Regions from separate parts of the Pantoea sp. SGAir0215 genome, predicted to be linked through region 2. Evidence: predicted binding sites of a transcription regulator. Region 2 holds the regulator's gene; each other region holds the start of a gene.
What was found. Region 2 encodes PurR, which represses purine synthesis genes. Its sites were predicted from a motif close to CANGCAAACGTTTGCNTG; they were not measured.
Positions count from the first base shown of each region.

Region 1: a site for PurR is predicted at 2,456-2,473, ahead of C1N64_RS03325 (NCS2 family permease). Genes of this name have one in related genera too.
Region 3: a site for PurR is predicted at 3,211-3,228, ahead of cvpA (colicin V production protein). Genes of this name have one in related genera too.
Region 4: a site for PurR is predicted at 1,241-1,258, ahead of purM (phosphoribosylformylglycinamidine cyclo-ligase). Genes of this name have one in related genera too.

Region 1 covers NZ_CP028031.1:679,176-683,825, reverse strand. Annotated here, with positions in the region: gene glyQ (glycine--tRNA ligase subunit alpha) at 1-453, opposite strand, end outside; gene C1N64_RS03335 (acyltransferase) at 735-1,730, shown strand; gene yieH (6-phosphogluconate phosphatase) at 1,732-2,394, opposite strand; gene C1N64_RS03325 (NCS2 family permease) at 2,543-3,856, shown strand; gene C1N64_RS03320 (malonic semialdehyde reductase) at 3,919-4,509, opposite strand.
Region 2 covers NZ_CP028031.1:2,508,118-2,512,767, reverse strand. Annotated here, with positions in the region: gene C1N64_RS11800 (C40 family peptidase) at 1-385, shown strand, start outside; gene C1N64_RS11795 (cytochrome bd-I oxidase subunit CydH) at 664-753, opposite strand; gene purR (HTH-type transcriptional repressor PurR) at 1,036-2,061, shown strand; gene punR (DNA-binding transcriptional activator PunR) at 2,058-2,963, opposite strand; gene punC (purine nucleoside transporter PunC) at 3,072-4,274, shown strand; gene cfa (cyclopropane fatty acyl phospholipid synthase) at 4,559-4,650, shown strand, end outside.
Region 3 covers NZ_CP028031.1:3,645,103-3,649,752, reverse strand. Annotated here, with positions in the region: gene accD (acetyl-CoA carboxylase, carboxyltransferase subunit beta) at 1-910, shown strand, start outside; gene folC (bifunctional tetrahydrofolate synthase/dihydrofolate synthase) at 1,002-2,270, shown strand; gene dedD (cell division protein DedD) at 2,260-3,039, shown strand; gene cvpA (colicin V production protein) at 3,292-3,777, shown strand; gene purF (amidophosphoribosyltransferase) at 3,815-4,650, shown strand, end outside.
Region 4 covers NZ_CP028031.1:3,809,369-3,814,018, forward strand. Annotated here, with positions in the region: gene uraA (uracil permease) at 1-319, opposite strand, end outside; gene upp (uracil phosphoribosyltransferase) at 476-1,102, opposite strand; gene purM (phosphoribosylformylglycinamidine cyclo-ligase) at 1,322-2,362, shown strand; gene purN (phosphoribosylglycinamide formyltransferase) at 2,359-2,997, shown strand; gene pstB (phosphate ABC transporter ATP-binding protein PstB) at 3,026-3,793, opposite strand; gene pstA (phosphate ABC transporter permease PstA) at 3,806-4,650, opposite strand, start outside.

The sequences.
Region 1 (4,650 bases), 1.8 Mb from region 2:
GACCTGCTGGAAATAGGTAAACTGCGTCACTTCCATACCGTTAAGCCAGACTTCCCAGCCCAGTCCCCAGGCACCCAGCGTCGGGTTTTCCCAGTTATCTTCAACAAAGCGAATGTCGTGTACGGTAGGATCCATACCCAGCGCTTTCAGCGACCCGAGGTACAGCTCCTGAATATTGTCCGGCGACGGCTTGATGATCACCTGGAACTGATAGTAGTGCTGCAAGCGGTTCGGGTTTTCGCCATAGCGGCCGTCGGTAGGACGACGGGATGGCTGCACATAGGCCGCAGCAATCGGCTCCGGGCCAAGTGCGCGCAGGCAGGTCATTGGGTGTGAAGTACCAGCGCCCACTTCCATGTCCAGTGGTTGAACAATGGTGCAGCCCTGGCGCGCCCAGTAATCCTGCAATGTCAGGATCAGGCCCTGAAAGGTCTTGGTATCAAACTTTTGCATGATGAGTTCGCACGCGGTTCGGCTAGATAAAAAAAGAGTGCGACAGTATACCCTTTGACCGCGTGATATGCAGCCGGAAATCCGGCGGCGCAGCCGCGAGAGTGGATTTTTGGTGTCAGATTTAGCCTGCTGGCGGCCTGTCATCGCCTGATTAACCGATACGGTTATGCGTTTTCATGCGATCCTGTGCACAGAGGGTTCTGAATCCCCGCTATTGCGCTTGTTGACGTCGACGCGACTGGCTACGCTTTGCACCGGGACGCACTGCGCCAGAGGACACCATGTCGCAAAAGATTTACTGGATTGATAATTTGCGGGCGATTGCCTGCCTGATGGTCATCGTCATTCACACCACAACGTGGTATCTGACCGGTCCGATGGCCATAAAAGGTCACTGGTGGGATATTGCTAACCTGTTCAATTCAGCGTCACGCATCTGTGTGCCGCTGTTTTTTATGATTTCAGGCTATCTGTTCTTTGGTGAACGCAGTACGCAGCCGCGCCACCTGTGGCGACTGCTGGGATGTCTGGTTTTTTACAGTGCCGTGTCACTGGTTTATATCAGCCTGCTGACGCCAATTGGCGAAGGCCGTTCAATTTTAAAAATGCTGCAGAAGCCGGTGTTCTACCATCTGTGGTTTTTCTTCGCGCTCATGGGGATTTACCTCTTGTCGCCCCTGATTCAGGTAAAAAGCGTGCGGCCGCGCTACGTGGCGCTACTGGTGCTGATTGTGGTGGTCCTCGCGAATCCCAATACCATGGACCAGTCGTGGGGGCGCTTTCACTGGTTGCCCATTAACCTTTACCTGAGCGGCGACAGTATCTATTACCTGCTCTACGCCTTATTAGGCCGGGCGATCGGTACCATGGACACAGAAAGACGCGCTATCACACCGTTGGCTGCCGTGACCTTTGTGGCCTGCGTGACCGGCATTATGCTGGGTACGAAGCGCGCGTTAATCGTTAATGGTGCCTTTAACGATACGTGGTATCTCTATTGCGGACCGCTGGTATTCATTGCCGCAATAAGCGCGCTGGTGGTGTTCAAAAATGCCTTTAATCAACGTACGCTGCCCGGTCTGGCCATCATTTCGCGCTACTCTCTGCCCATCTACGGCTTTCACGCCCTGTTCATCCATTTTATTCGCACCCATCACTATGACGATATGGCGCGTCCCTGGCTCGACCTGCCTGCCGTTTTTACCGTCACGCTGGTGGGCAGCTTATTACTGGGAATGCTGCTCAGTCGGGTGGATAAACGACATTGGGTGACCTGAGTCAGCGTGTCAGGTTCCAGCCTCTGGCGCGCCACAGCGCGGGTAACGCGGCCATATCGGTGAACACGGTCACCAGCGGATGATGGAGTTCGGGATTATGAGCGTCGGCACAGTAATAAAACACCGGCATGCCTGCTGCGATACCGGCACGCGCACCGGCTTCGGAGTCATCCACCAAAATACAGCGCTCGACGGGTACCTGCATTTGTTGGGCTGCGTGAAACATCAGCTCGGGTTCGGGCTTCCAGTGGTCAATATCGTAACCGCTGTAAAGACGGTCAGCGAAATGACTCAGCATGCCGGTGAGGCCCAGCGAGTGCTGCATTTTTTTCACCGTGCCGTTTGACACCACGCATATCGGTACTGCCATTTGCCCGACCAGTGCCTTCGCACCGGCTATCGGCTTCAGTTCACGGTCAAACAAACGGGCCACTTCGCGCCGGTAGGCCGGTTCAACGTCCTCCAGCGGCAGAGCGACCCGATGCGTTTCACTGACGTCGCGGATGATGTCATACAGCTTTACCCCTTTGTACTTTTCGAACATCTCCTGCAGAGAGAGCGTAATCCCGTACTGGGCAAAGGTGGTGACATACGCGCGGGTGCACAGGACTTCACTGTCAACCAGGGTACCGTCACAATCGAAAAAGACGCATTCAACAGACATCTGACTCCTCCTTTTGTTCGGGGTACCTTAACACGTCAGCGTGGCCCTGAGGGGCCGGGATATGGCAATCGGTTGCGAAAAATCATTGTATTGCCGGGGCAAAATCGCCAGGATACGCGCCGGTGAAATTTTCTTCTGGATAAATGGCATGAATAAACAAGGCCTTTTTCAGCGCGTATTCAAACTGCAGGAGCATGGTACAACGGTTCGTACCGAAGTGATCGCAGGCATTACCACGTTTTTGACCATGGTATACATTGTTTTTGTGAACCCGCAGATTTTAGGTGTCGCAGGCATGGATACCCGGGCAGTGTTCGTAACGACCTGTTTGATTGCCGCGTTCGGCAGCATCCTGATGGGGCTGTTTGCCAATCTTCCTGTCGCCCTGGCCCCGGCGATGGGCCTCAATGCCTTTTTTGCCTTTGTGGTCGTCGGCGCGATGGGTTACTCATGGCAGGTCGGCATGGGTGCCATCTTCTGGGGCGCACTGGGTCTGCTCATCCTGACTCTGTTGCGGGTACGTTACTGGATGATCGCCAATATTCCGCTTAGCCTGCGCGTAGGCATCACCGCTGGCATTGGCCTGTTCATTGCCATGATGGGCCTGAAAAACGCCGGTATCATTGTGGCCAACCCGGATACGCTGGTCAGCGTGGGTAACCTCAGCTCACACAATGTGCTGCTGGGTGCGCTGGGATTCTTTATTATCGCCATTCTGGCCTCACGCAATATTCACGCCGCCGTGCTCATTTCGATGATCGTCACCACGGCGTTGGGCTGGCTGCTGGGCGACGTGACGTTTACGGGCGTGGTTTCTGCGCCGCCATCTGTCACCGCGATTGTCGGTCAGGTTGATATTAAAGGCGCGTTCAACATCGGCATGGCAGGCGTCATATTCTCCTTTATGCTGGTCAATCTGTTTGACTCGTCCGGCACCTTGATTGGCGTGACCGACAAAGCCGGACTGGCTGATGAAAAAGGCACGTTCCCGCGCATGAAACAGGCGTTGTATGTCGACAGCATCAGTTCGGTAACGGGCGCGCTGGCAGGAACGTCATCGGTGACCGCCTATATTGAAAGTACCTCCGGCGTAGCTGTCGGCGGCCGTACCGGATTGATGGCCGTGGTCACAGGCCTTCTGTTCCTGCTCGTCACGTTTTTATCGCCCCTGGCGGCCATGGTACCGGCCTATGCTGCGGCAGGCGCGTTAATCTATGTTGGCGTGCTGATGACGGCCAGCCTGTCCCGCATCAAATGGGATGACCTGACCGAAGCCGTCCCGGCATTTGTAACTGCCGCCATGATGCCCTTTAGTTTTTCGATTACAGAAGGCATCGCACTGGGCTTTATTGCGTACTGTGTGATGAAGCTGGGCACCGGTCGCTGGCGAGAAATCAGCCCCTGCGTCGTCATTGTCGCCTTGCTGTTTGTATTGAAAATCGCCTTTATCGACGCGCATTAAAACCGTACGCAAAGGGCGGGAAAGCAGTGAGCGTTACGGTAAGCACGTAACGCTCCAGTAACTCAGACGAACTGGCAGGCCTGCTCCAGGCTCAGCCGGGGTAATCGGGGCGGGAGCTTGTCGGGTAAGCCATAGCCCAGGTTAATGAGCAGGTTGGCCTGCCAGCTGGTACCGGCAAAAAAGGCCGCGTTCACTTTAAGCGGATCGAATCCTGACATCGGGCCTGCATCCAGCCCCAGCGCACGCGCGGCCATGATCAGATAGCCTGCCTGCAGGCTACTGTTACGAAATGCGGTTTCTTTAACCAGATCGGGTGTGTTGGTAAACCAGTTTCGCGCATCGGCATGTTGAAACAACATGGTCAGATGCTGATAAAACTCGCTGTCCCAGGCAATAATCACGGTGACAGGGGCGCGCAGGGTTTTCTCAAGGTTGCCGGAGGCCAGGGCCGGCTTCAGCTTTTCTTTTCCCTCCGCGGAGGTGACAAAAACAAAGCGACCGGGTGAGCAGTTGGCCGAGGTCGGTGCCAGGGCAACCATCTGATAGAGCTTCTCCAGCAGCGACTGCTGCACCGGTTCAGGCTGCCAGTGACTGTGCGTACGGGCCTGGTAAAACAACGTATTCAGCGCGGCATCATCAAGCGGTATCGTCATATAACTCTCCAGGAAAACATCCAGTATTTAACCTGTACGTTGCGTTCACGCTTTTGGATGCCTATTCGCCCGGTTTAGTGTGAATGACCTGGCACGCCGCAAAACGTGAGCAATCTTATCCCTCGTTATCATACCTTGCGT
Region 2 (4,650 bases):
GATGGCAAAACTGATGGGGCAACTTGGCAAGCGTTATCAGTGGGGAGGCAAATCGCCCCATACGGGTTTTGATTGCAGTGGCCTCGTATGGTACGCCTACAAAGACGTCGTGAAGTTTAAGATCCCCCGTACCGCTAACGAAATGTACCATCTGCGGGATGCAGCACCGGTCAACCGCGAATCCCTTGAAAAAGGCGATCTGGTTTTCTTCCGCATCAACGGGCGTGGAACCGCAGATCATGTCGGGGTTTACCTGGGCAACGGTAAATTCATTCAGTCACCGCGTACCGGTAAAGATATTCAAATCAGTGCGTTGAGCGAAGATTACTGGCAGCGCCATTATATTGGTGCGCGTCGCGTTATGACGCCAAAGACCGTTCGCTAAACGTCCTTCATACAAAAAAGCCGGGAAAGGCAACTTCCCGGCTTTTTTATTGCCCACCTCACCCCGATTGTGCAGCCGGGTGTTGCGGGCGAAAATGCCGCACCTGCCGGTGATACGGTCTGACAGACAGGACGTATCACCGGCAAGGCTGGACGCGCAGTCAGCGAGTCAGTCAGCCAGTCAGCCAGTCAGCCAGTCAGCCAGTCAGCCAGTCAGCCAGTCAGCCAGTCAGCCAGTCAGCCAGTCAGCCAGTATAGCCTCGCTGCAAACGAATGCGACTAGTGCAGAATAGCGGTGAAGCTAAACGCGATGATCATTAACAGTGCGGCTGCCGTCGTCATTAATGACAGTTTCAAATCGGTACTCATCCCCTCTCCTTTAACCCTGACGTTTGTAAGGTGAAAGCATTTTCACATACGCGTGGGTAAAAATCTCGTTTTATCCGCACAGCCTTGTTAGAATCCCCCCTTTGTTGCGCAACAGCGCGCAATATCGGTTGCGTCCGCGCCCTTTTCAGACGTTATTTCCTGCCCTGATGACTCAATACCGGACAGAAAAGCGATGTTTTTCGCAGAAATAACCGTCCGCTGACGCAAACGTTTAACAATATGCTTATCAATAATTTAGATAGGCCCGGGAGTTCGATTTACATGGCAACAATTAAAGATGTGGCGAAGCGTGCGGGCGTGTCCACCACGACCGTCTCACACGTCATCAATAAAACGCGCTTTGTCGCAGAAAATACCTGCGAAGCGGTGTGGGAAGCGATTCGGGAACTGCATTATTCTCCCAGCGCAGTCGCGCGTAGCCTGAAGGTGAATCACACCAAAACGCTGGGCCTGCTCGCCACGTCCAGTGAAGCGCCCTACTTTGCTGAAATTATCGAAGCCATTGAGAATCACTGCTTCGATAAAGGCTATACCCTGATTTTGGGCAACGCACATAATGACCTGCAAAAACAGCGCGCCTATCTGTCGATGATGGCGCAAAAGCGCGTTGACGGGCTTCTGGTGATGTGTTCAGAGTATCCGGATGATCTGCTGCAAATGCTGGAAGCGAACCGCAATATTCCGATGGTGGTGATGGACTGGGGCGAATCCCGTGCCGACTTTACCGATACCGTACTGGACAATGCTTTCCAGGGCGGTTATCTGGCAGGACGTTATTTGATTGAGCGTGGTCATCGCGATATTGGTGCCATTCCCGGCCAGATGGAGCGTAACACGGGAGGCGGTCGCCATGCCGGTTTCCTTAAGGCGCTGGAAGAAGCGGGTATTCAGCCACGTGCCGAATGGATTGTGCAGGGTGACTTTGAACCCGAATCTGGCTATCAGGCCATGCAGCAGATTCTGTCACAGAAGCAGCGCCCAAGCGCCGTATTCTGTGGGGGCGACATCATGGCGATGGGCGCAATCTGCGCGGCCGACGAAATGGGCCTGCGCGTGCCGCAGGATATCTCCGTCATTGGTTACGACAATGTGCGCAATGCGCGCTATTTCACTCCGGCACTGACCACGGTGCATCAACCTAAAGCCCAGTTGGGTGAGAAGGCGCTGGAGATGTTGTTAGATCGCATCACCAGTAAGCGGGAAGAGTCGCAGACGATTGAAGTCCACCCGACGCTTATTGAGCGACGCTCGGTGGGCTATGGTCCTTATCGCGATTATCGCCGTTAATCCTCGCTCAACCACTCCTGATTTAGCGTTTGCGCATCGCCCAGGTACTGGAGTAACCACCCCAGCGCCGGTGATGCGCGATCTTCCGCCCAGCTGACGCAGCAGGGACTTTCCGGAAACGCCTGCGGTAAGTTCAGCTCTGCCATCTCGCCGCTGTCCAGTAAGGGCCGCGCTAAATGGCCCGGTATCATCGCGACACACAAACCGGCGCGCACACAGTCCAGACCGGTTTGCCAGTCCGGGACCACCAGCCGGCGTTGGTTATCCAGCGCCCAGGTCATACGACGCGGTAACGCGCGCGACGTATCTTCCAGCACCAGTGAAGGCCAGTTGCGCAACGCCTCATCACCCAGCGTAGCAACCTGCGTCAGAGGGTGCTGACGCGCCACCACGCAACGCCAGTTCAGGGTGCCCATATCGCGAAAGGCGAAACGCCCCCCCACCGGAATCGCCTGTGTCGCACCTATCGCCACATCCACTCGCCCGTCTGCCAGCGCATCCCAGACGCCGTTAAAGACCTCATAGCTGATGTGCAACTCCATGTCGGGAAAATGGCGGTAAAAATCCCTGACAAACTGCCGGGTCCGCTGCGGTTTGACGATGCAGTCGACGGCAATACCAATCTGACCGCGCCAGCCGTTGGCGAGCTGTTGACACTGACGTCGTGTGGCATCCATTTTTTTGATAACGCTGCGCCCTTCCCGCACAAAATGCTCGCCCGCCGGGGTGAGAATCACCTCCCGGTGCTGGCGTTCAAACAGCGGCACAGCCAGCCAGGTTTCCAGCTGGCGAACGGTATAGCTGATGGCAGAAGGCACACGGTGCAGTTCCTGGGCGGCCGCGCTAAAGCTGCCACCGCGTGCGACCGCATCCACCACTTCCAGCGCATATTCAGACCACATAATTTGCCTTCAAAATTTTTAACAGCAACAGGCAAATTTTACCGTTTCACAGCGTGAAGTACAGCTTTTACACTGCCCCGCGTTTATTCTGCAACTGATGAGAACCCGATGTCCGCTTCAAAAGGCTTTATTCCCTATCTTGCCGTGCTCAGTATGCTGGGCTTTCTGGCAACCGATATGTACCTGCCCGCCTTCGGCGCTATGCAGCAAAGTTTTAGCACGTCAGCCGGGATGATCAGCGCCAGCATGAGCCTGTTTCTGGCCGGTTTTGCCTGTGGTCAACTGGTCTGGGGTCCCTTATCTGATCGGTTGGGGCGTAAGCCGGTGCTGCTGGCAGGCCTCGTCCTGTTTGCTCTGGGCTGTGCGGGTATGTTGTGGGTAGATAATGTGATCCTGATGCTGGTACTGCGTTTTGTACAGGCTATCGGCGTGTGCGCGGCGGCCGTCAGCTGGCAGGCGCTGGTCGTCGATCGCTATCCTCAGTCACAGGCCAATAAAGTCTTTGCTACCATTATGCCGCTCGTCGCGCTGTCTCCCGCCCTGGCGCCGTTACTGGGCGCCTGGCTGATCGGCCATTTTCACTGGCGCGCCATTTTTGCGGTGCTGACAGGAATTGCTGTGGCGCTCATCCTGGTCACGCTGCGCCTGCCTTCGCCGCAAAAAAAGCAACGTTCCCCTGCTCCGCAGCCTGGGTTTCTGACGCTGCTGCGCGCACGTGCCTACAGCGGTAACGTACTGATGTATTCCGCCTGCTCAGCCAGTTTTTTTGCATGGCTGACGGGTTCGCCGTTTATCCTGGCTGATATTGGTCTGTCTCCTGCGGATATCGGGCTCAGTTATATTCCCCAAACCATCGCCTTTTTAATCGGCGGGTTTGGCTGCCGTGCGCTGCTCAACCGGTTTTCTGGCGCAACGCTGCTGCCGTGGCTGCTCGGCGTCTATAGCCTGAGTGTCGGGGCGCTGTTTGCCGTCGCGCTTTCGGGAAGCCCGTCACTCACGGCGTTACTGGTGCCGTTCTGCGGCATGGCGCTGGCAAATGGCGCGATTTATCCGATTGTGGTGTCCAGTGCGCTGCTGCCCTTCCCAAATGCCACCGGGAAAGCGGCGGCATTGCAGAACACGCTTCAGCTCGGACTCTGTTTTGCCGCCAGCCTTGCGGTGTCCGCAGGCTTGATCCAGGCTCTGTTTACGACCACGCTAATTATGATGGTGACGATTGGTCTGGCATGGATGGGCTATCAGTTACAGCGCCGCGCCGGCGCACAAACTGATATTGCCTCATCTGCACATCCCTGCCAGGATAATCACTGAGGCAACGATTTGCGTGTTACCCGTTTTCACTGACTGAATCAGGGTCTGCCAGTGTGCCTCCTCTGCCAGACCCACTCGCACTGTCATCATAATAAAAATGTTTCACACAGCCTTCAGGCTGTGACGGCATCTGTGTGAGCAACGCTGCATGGATACCGACGTTTTCTCTTCTCTGTACCCTTTTTGTTGTCTGGCGCAAGGCGTCATCTGTGACTTTTCTCATAATCCTGAGAAACAGCTCCTGCTTTTTCTCAGGTTCTGACGGTTCTGGTGATGGAGTGGCTATGAGTTCATCATGTGTAGAAGAAGTAGGCATCGAACGTAACCATTGGTATCGCATCGTTCAGGAGTTACTGCAAAAAGCCGATATTGAAAT
Region 3 (4,650 bases), 1.1 Mb from region 2:
CTGGATTGAACGCATTCTTAATAAAAGCAATATTACGCCTGCACGTCGTGCCAACATTCCGGAAGGAGTGTGGACGAAATGCGACAGCTGTGGCCAGGTACTTTACCGTGCCGAGCTGGAGCGTAATCTTGAGGTCTGCCCGAAGTGCGACCACCACATGCGCATGCACGCCCGTGAGCGTCTGGCGAGCCTGCTCGATCAGGGCACGCTGGTTGAACTGGGCAGTGAGCTGGAACCCAAAGATCTGCTGAAGTTCAGGGATTCCAAAAAGTACAAAGATCGTCTGGTTGCGGCACAAAAAGCGACAGATGAAAAAGATGCGCTGATCGTCATGAAAGGCCAACTGCACGGTATGCCGGTTGTCGCGGCGGCCTTTGAGTTCGCGTTTATGGGCGGTTCAATGGGCTCTGTTGTCGGGGCGCGTTTTGTTCGCGCGGTCGAGCAGGCGCTGGAAGACAACTGTCCGCTTATCTGCTTCTCCGCCAGCGGCGGTGCCCGTATGCAGGAAGCGTTAATGTCACTGATGCAGATGGCGAAAACTTCTGCGGCGCTGGCGAAAATGCAGGAACGCGGTCTGCCGTATATTTCGGTGCTGACTGACCCAACCATGGGCGGTGTTTCCGCCAGCTTCGCGATGCTGGGCGATCTGAACGTGGCCGAACCGAAAGCGCTGATTGGCTTTGCGGGTCCACGCGTTATTGAGCAGACCGTGCGTGAAAAACTGCCACCGGGCTTCCAGCGAAGTGAATTTCTGATTGAAAAAGGCGCGATTGACATGATCATTCGTCGTCCGGAAATGCGCTTTAAACTGGCAAGTCTGCTGGCAAAAATGATGAACCTGCCGGCACCGTTGCACGATGGTGAAGAGTTCGCACCTGCGACGTCCCACCCGGAGAGTAACGAGGCCTGACAGGAGACAGAAGGCGCGCCGGTCGCGCCTTCCACCCATGCACCCTATACCTTGTTGCTTTCACCAGGTATAAATTTGCAAAACGGGACATATGGACAATCTTCACCTCCCTCAAGCCACGTCGCCTTTGGCCACGTGGCTTTATTATCTTGAGCACCTCCACACTCAGGCAATTGAACTGGGCCTGGACCGTATTCGCCAGGTGGCGCAACGTCTGGACCTGCTGAAGCCTGCCCCTTTTGTTTTCACCGTTGCCGGTACCAATGGTAAAGGCACTACCTGTCGGACGCTTGAAACCCTGTTGATGGCCGCGGGCTATCGCGTGGGCGTTTACAGCTCGCCGCATCTGGTGCGTTACACGGAGCGTGTCCGGGTGCAGGGACAGGAGCTGAGTGAAGCGCAACACAGCGCCAGTTTCGCTGATATTGAAGCGGGACGCGGTACTATCTCCCTGACCTATTTTGAATTCGGCACGCTGTCGGCGCTTAACCTGTTTCAGCAGGCGAAGCTTGACGTGGTCATTCTGGAAGTCGGGCTGGGTGGGCGGCTGGACGCAACGAATATTGTGGATGCCGATGTCGCGGTGGTGACCAGTATTGCGCTGGACCATACCGACTGGCTTGGCCCGGATCGCGACAGCATTGGTCGGGAAAAAGCGGGCATATTCCGTCAGGGTAAACCTGCGGTGGTGGGTGAGCCTGCTATGCCGGTGACGATTGCCGATGTCGCCAGGGAAAAGGGCGCTCAGCTCATTCAGCTTGGCCGTGACTGGCACTATCATGCGCAGGCAGAAAGCTGGTCTCTGCGCGATGCGCACGGTGAACTGAGCGATCTACCGCTGCCGCAGGTGCCCCTGCCGAATGCGGCAACGGCGCTGGTGGCGCTGCGTGCCTCGGGGCTCAACGTCAGCGACGCACATATCCGTGCCAGCCTGCCGCTGGCGGTGCTACCCGGGCGCTTTCAGACCGTCAGTGAGTCGCCTCGCGTGATTCTGGATGTGGCGCATAACCCGCACGCAGCAGGCTACCTGGCATCGCGCCTGGCTGCCTTGCCGACGCGGGGGCACGTTCACGCCGTGGTCGGGATGCTGCATGATAAAGATATCGCCGGGACGCTGTCCGCGCTGGCCCCGCAGGTCGACTTCTGGTACTGCGCGCCGCTGTCCGGCCCGCGCGGTGCCAGTGCAGAACAACTCATGGCACACGTAACGTCTGCCCGGGCATTCGCAGATGTCGAACAGGCCTGGCAACAGGCGCGGCAGCAGGCTGAACCGCAGGACATCATCCTGGTATGCGGCTCTTTCCTGACCGTCGCGCAGGTGATGGAATCGATTGAAACGGAGAGAGGACGTGGCGAGTAAGTTTCAAAACCGTTTAGTCGGTACCGTTATTCTGGTGGCCATCGGCGTGATTGTGTTGCCGGGGCTGCTGGATGGTAAGAAAAAACACTATAAAGAAGAGTTTGCGGCGATTCCACTGGTCCCGAAACCGGACGACCAGCAGGACAGCGAAATGGTGCCGCCGGTCACCCAGTCGCTGCCAGCCCATCCGCCTGCCGGCGCGGGCAGTGCGGTAAGTCATCCTGACGGGGGCAACTCACAGGCGCAAGAGGGCAGCACGCAGCCCGAGCAAAACAGTGCGCCGAGTGTCGTATCACCGCCGCCTGTACATTCGACGACAGCGAAAGAAAAACCAGCTGAGACGACAAAACCGAAACATACCGAGCAGGCTAAACCGAAGCCGGTAGAACAGACGCAGAGCAAACCGGTCGAGAAAACCAAACCGGTTGAGCAAGCGAAGCCCGTTGAAAAAACCAGGCCGGCCGAGCAGGCAGCGCGCACCGAGGAAGCGGCCCCGGCAGAGCAACCGAAAGAGACGCAACCCTCGGGACAGGCGTATGTTGTCCAGTTGGGCGCATTGAAGAACGCCAGCAAGGTCAACGAGATTGTCGCGAAGCTGCGCCTGTCGGGTTACCGGGCCTATACGGTGCCGTCAACGCCGGTGCAGGGACAAATCACCCGCATTTATGTGGGACCGGATGCGTCTAAAGCGAAAATGCAGGCGGCAGTGGGCGAGCTGAAAAACGTCTCGGGTCTAAGCGGCGTGGTTAAACCCTACAGCGCGCGTTAAACCCGCGATTGGCGCTGCCGATAAGAATAACAGGCAGCGACAATCAGCTCTGGCTAAGCGGGGCGGGCAACGGTTAGCCTGGCTTTTCAACGGGTTAACCGGATAACAATCTCACAGGCGAAGTTCGTTTTTTTCTTCGCCTTTTTTATGGATGCAGAACCTGAAAACCCCTACGCAAACGTTTTCTTTTTCTGTTAGAATGCGCCCCGAACTGGATGCAGGGGTGCAATGGCACTGGCGCTGGAAGAGTTCATGATCTGGATTGATTACGTCATTATTGCGGTAGTTGGTTTTTCGGCTTTGGTCAGCCTGGTTCGAGGGTTTGTCCGCGAAGCCTTATCTCTTGTTACCTGGGGATGCGCGTTTTTTGTCGCCAGTCATTACTATGCCTACCTTGCTGTCTGGTTTACAGGTTTTGACGACGAACTGGTTCGGAACGGAATCGCCATTGCGGTGCTGTTCATTGCGACCCTGATTGTGGGGGCGATAGTGAACTACGTTATCGGCTCGCTGGTAGAAAAAACCGGCCTGTCGGGAACCGATCGGGTATTAGGCGTTTGTTTCGGGGCCTTGCGTGGTGTGCTTATTGTAGCCGCTTTGCTGTTCTTCCTGGATACATTCACGGGTTTTTCAAAAAGCCCGGACTGGCAGCAGTCTCAACTTATTCCCGAGTTCAGTTCTATAATCAGGTGGTTTTTTGACTACCTGAAAAGCACGTCGAGTTTTTTGCCCCGGTGAGACCATCGGGCGTACGGCTTAATGAGGAAATGACAACATGTGCGGTATTGTCGGTATCACCGGTTTCATGCCGGTAAACCAGTCGATCTATGACGCGTTAACGGTGCTCCAGCATCGTGGGCAGGATGCCGCAGGCATTTGTACGATTGATGCGCTCAACTGCTTTCGCCTGCGTAAGGCCAACGGCCTGGTCAGCGATGTTTTCGAAGCCCGTCATATGCAGCGTTTACAAGGCAACATGGGGATTGGTCATGCACGCTATCCTACAGCGGGCAGCTCCAGCGCTTCTGAAGCGCAACCGTTCTACGTCAACTCGCCGTACGGGATTTCTCTTGCACACAACGGTAACCTGACCAACGCACATGAACTGCGTAAGCAGCTGTTCGAAAAAGGCCGCCGTCATGTGAACACCACGTCAGACTCAGAGATCCTGCTGAATATCTTTGCGCAGGAACTGGATCGTTTTCAGCACTATCCGCTGGAAGCCGACAACATTTTTGCCGCTATCGCCGCCGTGCATCAGCAGGTTCGCGGCGCGTATGCGGTGGTCTCGATGATTATCGGCCACGGCATGGTCGCCTTCCGCGATCCTAACGGGATTCGTCCGCTGGTGCTGGGCAAACGCGTCATTGCGGATGGCCGTACCGAGTATATGGTGGCCTCAGAAAGCGTCGCGCTGGATACACTGGGTTTTGAATTCATCCGTGACGTCGCGCCGGGTGAAGCGGTGTACATCACGGAGCAGGGCCAGCTTTCGACCCGTCAGTGTGCCGAGAACCCCAAAAACAATCCGTGCCTGTTCGAATACGTCTATTTTGCCCGACCGGACTCCTTCCTGGACAAAATTTCGGTCTACAGCGCGCGCGTCCGCAT
Region 4 (4,650 bases), 1.3 Mb from region 2:
TCAACGCGACCAGACAGAACAGCACGCCGCAGAGAATAAATCCCCCCAGCGCCACTTCGTAACCCAGCGGCAGCAGGAGTAAAACAGGTGAAATAAAGGCAAAACTGGATCCCAGATAAGCGGGGATCTTACCTTTACAGATAAACAGATACAGCAGCGTCCCGACACCGTTAAACAGCAGTACCGTAGCCGGGTTGATATGAAAGAGGATGGGTACCAGCACCGTTGCGCCGAACATGGCGAACAGATGTTGCAGGCTGAGCGGAATCGTTTGCAGTAATGGCGGCCGTTCGCTAACGCCGATAGCGCGACGAGTCATTAAAAGTCCCCTTGAGTTGATAGTCTGTTTTTGGTCAAAAAAAAGCCGACTCTCTGGTCGGCTGATGAAGGTTATTGGCTGTTGCGAAAAAAAGCGGCTCGGCCTGCGCCTGCAGGCTGACAGCAAGGTGCTGCATGAAGCCGCCTGAACAGGTCACTATTTGGTGCCGAAAATCTTATCGCCCGCGTCACCCAGGCCCGGAATGATGTAACCCTTGTCGTTCAGGCCCTGGTCCACGGAGGCGGTGTACAGCTCCACGTCCGGGTGCGCTTTCTCCAGTGCGGCAATGCCTTCTGGCGCAGCGACCAGCACCAGCACTTTAATGCTGCTGCAGCCGGCTTTTTTCAGGAGATCGATAGTGGCGATCATGGAGCCGCCCGTCGCCAGCATCGGATCGACCACCAGCGCCAGGCGCTCTTCAATGTTGGACACCAGCTTCTGGAAATAAGGTACAGGCTCCAGCGTTTCTTCGTCACGGTACACGCCTACCACGCTGATGCGCGCGCTGGGCACGTGCTCCAGTACGCCTTCCATCATGCCCAGGCCGGCACGCAGGATGGGCACAACGGTGATTTTTTTGCCTTTAATTTGATCAACCTGAACCGGGCCATTCCAGCCCTCAATGGTGACCTTTTCGGTTTCCAGATCGGCCGTGGCTTCATAGGTCAGCAGACTGCCCACTTCAGAGGCCAGCTCACGGAAACGCTTCGTACTGATATCATGCTCACGCATCAGTCCCAGTTTATGTTTGACCAGCGGGTGTTTAACTTCCACGATCTTCATTGTTGTTCTCCCGGAGTGAGTTGAGCTAAAAAAAAATCGCGGGATTATACCGCCTTTTTAGCATCGCGCCACATGTGCTTGCGCAATCCACCGCATAAAATAAGGATTGATGAAAATTGTCGGGGACGCAATCTGAGACTCGCAAACGTTTGCCTGCGCTGATAGAATTGCCGCGCTTTATATTAAACCACCAACCGCAACTCGCGTGGGGACCTCGCAGTGACCGATAAGACCTCTCTCAGCTACAAAGACGCCGGTGTTGATATTGATGCTGGTAACGCTCTGGTTGACCGTATTAAAAGCGTAGTGAAAAAGACGCGTCGCCCGGAAGTCATGGGTGGACTAGGCGGCTTCGGTGCGCTTTGTGCGCTGCCGCAAAAATACCGTGAGCCTGTGCTGGTCTCCGGCACCGATGGCGTGGGCACCAAGCTGCGTCTGGCGATGGATCTCAAACGTCACGATGCCATTGGTATCGATCTGGTTGCTATGTGTGTTAACGACCTGGTGGTACAGGGCGCGGAGCCTCTCTTCTTCCTGGATTACTACGCGACCGGCAAGCTGGATGTGGACACCGCATCGGCGGTCATCACCGGTATCGCCGAAGGTTGTCTGCAGTCAGGCTGTGCGCTGGTGGGCGGCGAAACCGCTGAAATGCCGGGCATGTATCATGGCGAAGATTACGATGTCGCGGGCTTTTGCGTCGGTGTGGTTGAAAAGTCAGAAATCATTGACGGTAGCAAGGTTCAGGACGGTGATGTGCTGATCGCCCTGGGCTCAAGCGGCCCGCACTCGAATGGCTATTCCCTGGTGCGTAAGATTCTGGAAGTCAGCGGCACCGATCCGTTGGTTGAGCAACTGGAAGGAAAACCGCTGGCCGATCACTTACTGGCGCCGACGCGCATTTACGTCAAAAACATCCTCAGCCTGATTGAGCAGGTGGATGTGCACGCGATTGCTCATCTCACCGGCGGCGGTTTCTGGGAAAACATTCCGCGTGTCCTGCCCGACAATACTCAGGCGGTGATTGACGAGAAAAGCTGGCAGTGGCCTGCGGTGTTCGGCTGGATGCAGCAGGCGGGCAATGTCAGTCGTCATGAGATGTATCGCACCTTCAACTGCGGCGTGGGCATGATCATCGCGCTGAGCCCGGCTGACGCGGATAAGGCCGTTGACCTGATGCGTGCTGCCGGGGAAAACGCCTGGAAAATTGGTGTGATTAACGCCTCAGACTCGGAAGAGCGTGTGGTTATTCATTCATGAAAAAGCTGGTTGTACTGATTTCGGGTAACGGAAGTAACCTTCAGTCCATCCTCGACGCCTGTGCAAACGGGCGTATTCACGGCAGCGTCGCTGCCGTGTTCAGTAACAAAGCCTCCGCCTATGGTTTAGTTCGCGCGCAGGAGGCCGGGATCCCGGCAAAAGCGCTGGATGCACGTGACTTTAACGATCGCGACAGTTTTGATCGGCAGCTGATGCGTGAGATCGATGCGTATGCACCGGATCTGGTGGTGCTGGCGGGTTATATGCGCATTCTGAGTCCGGGCTTCGTGGCGCATTACTCTGACCGTCTGCTGAACATTCATCCGTCGCTGCTGCCGAAATATCCCGGTCTGCATACGCACCGCCAGGCGCTGGAAAACGGCGATAAGGAGCACGGTACATCCGTGCACTTCGTGACCGATGAACTGGATGGTGGCCCGGTCATTTTGCAGGCCAGGGTGCCGGTGTTTGCTGAAGACAGCGAGGCCGAGATTACCGAACGCGTTCAGCATCAGGAACATGCCATCTACCCACTGGTAATTAACTGGTTTACCGAAGGCCGACTGACCATGCGTGAGGGAAAAGCCTGGCTGGATGGTCATCCCTTACCCGCTCAGGGCTACGCCCACGATTAATGCTCAGGGAGCCAGGCTCCCTGCCCTTTCAACCGTAACGCCCGGTGATGTAATCTTCCGTCCGGCGCACCTGTGGTGTGGTGAAAATCCTGTCTGTGGTGTCAAACTCCACCAGCGATCCCTGATGCATAAAGGCTGTGTAATCCGACACACGTGAAGCCTGCTGCATGTTGTGGGTGACCAGCACCAGCGTGAAATGCTGCCTGAGCGTACTCATCAGTTCTTCGATCACCAGGGTAGAAATCGGGTCCAGCGCGGATGTTGGCTCATCAAGTAACAGGACGTCCGGCTCAATCGCAATAGCGCGGGCGATAACCAGCCTTTGTTGTTGCCCCGTGGAAAGCGTCAGCGCATTCTGTGCCAGCTGATCTTTCACCTCGCCCCACAGCGCCGCCGCCCGGAGTGCCCGTTCACAGGCTTCATTCAGTACGCGCTTATCGCGCACCCCTTGCAGCCGCAGTCCGTACACCACATTTTCGTAAACCGATTTAGGAAACGGATTGGGCCGCTGAAACACCATCCCGACCCGGCGACGCAGCGCAGAGACATCCTGAGCAGGTCGCATAATCGACTGCTGATCCAGCAGAATGTCCCCTTCAATGCGGCAGCGATCAATCACGTCGTTCATACGATTAAAGCAGCGCAGCAGCGTTGATTTGCCGCAGCCGGACGGGCCAATCAATGCGGTGATGCGATTTTTGGGCAATTGCAGCGAGACATCCTGAAGCACCTGGCGCTCACCGTACCAGAGCGACAGATGATCAACGGTTAGCGCAATATCAGTTTCGGGCATCATAGTCATCGTCAGTTATTGAGTCATCAGGCGATAGCGTTCACGCAGGCGGTGACGCAGGCCCATAGCTAACAGGTTCAGCAACAGAATAATGAGCACCAGAAGCAGCGCCGTGGCGAAAACCAGAGGCCGGTCGGCTTCGGTATTAGGGCTCTGAAAGGCGAGATCATAGATCTGAAAGCCCAGATGCATAAATTTTCTGTCGAGGTGCAGGTAAGGGAACACCGCATCTACCGGCAGTTCCGGCACCATTTTAACCACGCCCACCAGCATCAGAGGCGCGGTCTCGCCTGCGGCACGTGCCACGGCCAGAATCAGTCCGGTTAACATGGCCGGAACGGCCATAGGCAATACCACGTTCCAGAGCGTTTCGGCCTGGGTCGCCCCCAGCGCCAGCGAGCCCTGCCGAAGACTATCGGGAATGCGGGAAAGCCCTTCTTCCGTCGCGACAATCACCACCGGCAAGGTCAGCAGGGCCAGTGTCAGCGACGCCCACAGCAAACCGGGCGTACCAAATGTCGGGGCGGGCAAGGTGCTGCTGTAAAACAGCTGGTCCACCGTGCCGCCCACCAGCCAGACAAAAAAGCCCAGCCCAAATACGCCATACACAATCGAGGGCACGCCCGCCAGGTTGACCACGGCGATGCGTACCAGACGGGTCAACGCGTTGCGTTCCGCATATTCATGTAGCCACAGCGCCGCGATAACGCCCAGCGGCATCACAACTACAGACATCAGCAGCACCATGAGCACCGTGCCAAATATCGCCGGAAACACGCCAAACTCGCTTTCTCCTTCGGCAGGCGAATCGCTAATAAAGCGCCACACCTGCTGGCAGAAATGCCCCATTTTTTGCGTCA